2 regions of the Enterococcus sp. S86.2 genome follow, and region 2 is predicted to be linked to the other one. Evidence: riboswitches for the same ligand, from Rfam matches in the RefSeq annotation. Region 2 holds a riboswitch; the other holds the start of a gene.
The links. Region 2 has a riboswitch for thiamine pyrophosphate ahead of thiT (energy-coupled thiamine transporter ThiT). Riboswitches for the same ligand answer to the same signal wherever they lie in the genome.
Positions count from the first base shown of each region.

Region 1: it holds a riboswitch for thiamine pyrophosphate, as region 2 does, so the genes downstream of both, AC6R0T_RS09660 (thiamine-binding protein) here and thiT (energy-coupled thiamine transporter ThiT) in region 2, are expected to answer to the same signal.

Region 1 is NZ_CM206813.1:2,037,178-2,039,639, forward strand. Features, by position in the region: gene AC6R0T_RS09655 (ABC transporter permease) at 1-692, opposite strand, end outside; gene AC6R0T_RS09660 (thiamine-binding protein) at 661-957, opposite strand; TPP riboswitch at 1,177-1,277, opposite strand; gene AC6R0T_RS09665 (AbrB family protein) at 1,415-2,462, opposite strand, start outside.
Region 2 is NZ_CM206813.1:288,018-290,479, forward strand. Features, by position in the region: gene AC6R0T_RS01210 (hypothetical protein) at 1-694, shown strand, start outside; TPP riboswitch at 815-914, shown strand; gene thiT (energy-coupled thiamine transporter ThiT) at 1,004-1,606, shown strand; gene AC6R0T_RS01220 (hypothetical protein) at 1,765-2,462, opposite strand, start outside.

The DNA of each region.
Region 1 (2,462 bases), 1.1 Mb from region 2:
GCTGAAATGAGAAAAATCACGGCAAACATTTTGTCAAAACTATAAGATTTTCTCACGCGGGTCATGTACACCCCTAGACCTTCAAAACCGCCTAGCCATTCTGATACCACAGCTCCGATTAAGGCATACGTGACTGCAATTTTTAATGCGGCAAAAAATGAACCTAAACTAGCGGGCAACTTAATATGCCAAAAAATCTGGTAAGATTTCGCCCCCATCGATTGCAATAATAAAATTTCATCCGGATCAATGGCCGCAAAGCCATTTAACAAGCTTAACGCTACCGGAAAAAAGATCGTCAAAATAATCAACACAACTTTTGGCAACATCCCAAATCCCAACCAAATAATCAATAAGGGAGCTAAAGCAACCGTTGGAATTGTTTGACTTAAAACTAGTAAAGGATAAATCGCTTGTTTCAACCAATGGATGTGATCCATAATAACTGCCAAAACAAAACCGAGTAAAACACCTGCTAAAAGTCCTAAGATGGCTTCTAACAACGTAACCTTCGCATTTGCCGCTAGCTGAGGCCAGTCTGTTAGTAAAGCTTGCAGTACCGCTTTAGGACTGGGTAACATAAATGCTGGAACAATATTTTTTACTGTGACAAACTGCCACACTGCTAAAATCATTAGTATAGTGGCAACGGGAATTAAATTAATGTTGGTGTTTATCCGTTTTTTCGGCAATGGTCAGCCCATCTCCTTTTGGCGTATACGCAATTTTTACGTAGGCAGAAACACTTGGCGCTCCCGCTTTAACAGCAATTAATTGACATTGTTTCACTAGCTCCATCAAGCCTTCATAATCTCCTTCAACGCTTGTTTCAAAAGCGCCTACTTGATAGGTATACCCTGTACTTTTGATGTAGTCGATGACTTCATCTACAATAGCGATGACTTCTTTTTTACTTTCTACTTTTGGTAAAACTTGAATTGCGATACTTGCGTCCATTTTTTTCACACTCCATTATTTTTTACCGATACGTGAACTGCATGAGCTAAATGAATTTCTTTTAAAGATTTGATTCAATAAAACAGCCACTAGCAAACTTTTTGCACTTTATTCAAACTCTAGTCTTTGAGAACAAAAAAATCTCAGTATCATAAGACGATACTGAGACAAAAGTTATATTATTCAACTGTACAAAAGTCCGTGATGACCTACTTTGCACACCAAAATAAACTCCTTACCTACGTCAGCATTATCTGAATCAGGTTAACGGGTCGAAGTCGAACTTCCTCTCAGCCATTACAGCTCCCCACATATTCGGTTGCACTTAAATTAACAAAGAAAAATAGATTGGTCAAGTTTTTTGGTAGAAAGTACTTAAATGCGATTTTATTCCCCTCCAAACAGTGAACCAAAAAAATTTTTACACGGCACATTTCCATCCTGCTAATTTCAGGTGTTACGTAAGCCAGCGAACAATATTGGGTAAAACGATGATAGTGTACAAGGTGCGACAAATTTGAATACCCGCAATTTTAGGCATGTCGCCACCTAATTCCCCCGCAATTAAGGAAATATCTGTCGCCCCAGCAGGAGAAGAAGCAAATAATGCTGACTTTAAATCTAAAATTCCTTTTTTAGATACAAGGTAACCAAACAATACATTTATCATTAAGTAGCTTCCTAATAATAAAAGTGCCGGAATAAATAAGCGACTCATTTCTTTTAAACTATCTTGTGTAAAGGTACTGCCGATGATTGTCCCAGCAAAAATTTGGGCAATGTAGCGAATATTCGTGTTTAGTTGCGCAGTATTTTTTATTATTTTCAAAATACTGGAAAAAATTAACGAAAACATTAACGCCCCCGCCGGTATATGAAGGGATAAACCAATCAATCCTCCAATACTTGCGATAATCAAAATAAGACCGTCATTGACAATAAAATCACTTGTACCAAAAGGCAGCTGTGTAACAATTTTTTTAGCCTCCGATGATTTTAAAGTATCTTCTTTTCTTTGAAAGCGATCAAGCAGCAGCTTAATCCAGTATGGAAGAATAAGCAGCATCCCGACTAAACGCACCAGTTGCATCGTTGCGACTATCTCAGCTTGTGCGCCCATATCGATACTAATCAAAGACACATCCATAATTCCTCCGGGCATACAGGAAAGCAAGGCCGTAATTAAATCAATTGAGAAAAAAGTATGAATTAAAAAACCCACAATAAACATATTCAGCGTAAATAAGGTCATCAAAAACACGATCGATTTTGCCAATTTAGGAAAATTAAGTAAGTCATTTTTCGTTACCTGTTGCCCGATATATGCACCACTAATTATTTGGGCAAAAGTTTTTAGATTATTTGGCATATACATTTGCTCAGAAAAGATTGCAAATAAAGCGACCGCCAACATGCTGCCGGTCATAAAAGGAGCGGGTAATTTTATCTTCCTTGCTATTAAACCTCCTACCATGCCGACAATCAAAGTTTCTATTATTTTTACA
Region 2 (2,462 bases):
TAAAAATAAGACGGAGACCACGACAGCAACAAGCCAAACAAAAGAGGACCCACTAGCTTTTTCACAAGATGATTTGGTTCACAAAGTTTTCAGCGGTAAAGCCCAAAAAAAAGATAATCAAACCGTAGCATTTCAAATGAACTTTAATTTGATGCAAATAAAAGATGCCTTAAATCCCACTGCACCGACGCAAAATAATGTTTTATTAGCCGATGCACAGGGCAATAGCATTATTGGAAATGGGAAATTTGAACAAATCAATCCTCAAACTGTAAAATTAAGTGGCCGCAACTGGACGACTTATGAACAAGCTGCCATTACCATTACGCAAATTAAAAAAGGGCAGTGGCAAGTGACGCTCAATGAATCGGGTCTGCCGTATACTACGGCTACTGTCAGCTATGATAAAGAAAAAACAGCACAAGCATTAAAAGATGCAAGTAATTATGGTCAACGAATGACACCCTATGGATTTGCCAGCACTCAGATTTTCACCGAGCCTGTGAAAACAATCGAAGCAGCAAGCAAAGCTGTGGAAAAAGTCTATGCTTTAAAAGAAGATGAATTAACAGGGGAAGAAAAAACTGTGGATAACCAAGAAACCTTCGTCTTTACTGTGGGTAAACAAATTAACGGCAAAATGGTACAAGAAGTTGTGGTGATACCTGCAACCGGAGAATATTATACGCGGTAAAGCGGCAGTTAATTTTTAGTAGGTCTTAGTAGGTCTTACCAGCATGACAGCTTTAAGCTGTTCTTTCCACAAATAACATAAAATATGCTATGCTGAGTACGTAAAAAAACAAAATAGAATTCGTTCACAAAGGGGAGCCGTTTGGCTGAGATTGTAAGTCTACTAAACCCTTCGTACCTGTATCGATCATTCGAGCGTAGGAATTGTGACAAGTTTGAAGTGCTACTTCTCCTTTGTCCCGAATAGAAGTTTGCGGCGTTTTTGCCGGTCGTAAACTTTGCGTGACGGTTCTTAAAGGAGGATTTTTTTATGGCAAAAAGACTAGAATTACAAGTATGGGTGGAAGGAACGGTAATTGCTGCAGCGGCAATGGCGCTATCTTTTATTCCGATTCAAACTGCAAATTCGGCCTTTGATCTATCATTGGGGATGGTACCACTTGTTTTATACTCCTACCGGCGGGGCCTTATACCAGGACTAACAGCTGGTTTTGTTTGGGGGCTGTTAAGCATTGTCATTGGGACAGCAATGAAAAATTTTGTTTCAGTACCACAAATAATTTTTGAATATCCCTTTGCTTTTGCATTTGGTGGTTTTGGCGGAATTTTTGCTAAAAAAATCCAGACAGCAGTGGAACACCGGCGTAATACCGCGGTCTTATATGTTGTTTTAGGGGGCGTAGTGGCTGCCTTTGCCCGTTGGTTTTGGCATTTTTGGGCAGGTGTTTTCGTTTGGGGCGCCTACGCACCAGATGGGATGAACCCTTACTTGTATTCCTTTATCTTAAATGGTGCTTCAGCTTTGGCAAATGCGATTTATGTGGCGGTGGTGTTAGGTATTTTGGTGAAAGTAGCACCACAACTGTTTATTCCAAAACGCAGCCATTTCATTTCAGCGGCGAAATCAAAATAAAAAATAAGGCTTGTGGCAAAAGATTTGTCGCAGGCCTTATTTTAATAAAGGTATTATCAGTAAAATATTTAGTGATTGCTGAAAGATCTGGCGATAACTAGCAGATCTGTTGTAACGTAAGTACCAAATTGGTTTTTGCAGTCAATGGTGTGGGTGGTTTAATTTGGCATTAACAATAAATCGTTGTCTTCATGTTTTAAGTACCAATTTCGTTCTGCTTTACTGTAAATTAAAGTAGCCACCAGCATTTCTGGTTTATCATAGCCGAAAGTGACGCTTTGGCGTAAGCCGCTTTCTTCAACTAAATAAATCGGAATGTGAAATTCTTTATTAACGACTTCACTGCTTTTTAGACAGAAGATAACTCCTTCTTGAAAGAGTCCCTTCATTTCTTTTAAAAGATTTAAATCAAGTTTTTCCACAGGGGTTGCTTTTCTGAAAAAACTGCGACGATCATTTAATTTACCTAATGCAACGCGGGTAATTTTGTCAGCTAAAATACGATAAAATTCGTCTAAATAGCGATAGTAAATTCGCGTTAGGCCATCTTTTAAATCAAAGAAGACAAAATTGTTTTGCAACTTATAAAAAAACGGTGAATGAAGATGCGTTTTCATGTGGCCAAAATATAACAGCTCAGAAATTTCTAGCGGCGTTAATTCTTTTAGCATGGCTGCATCGCTAAAATCAATCCACTTTAAATCTTCGGTAATGCGCCCTTTGCGTACTTCGTCAAAAAAGCGATCAACACTTTCGTTGCCTCGAATAATCTTCATACCGGTATGTGCTTCAAATTCACCGTAGTTTGAGGAAGGATCTAATAAAAGTAAATTACTAGGATAATGCACAATGCCAT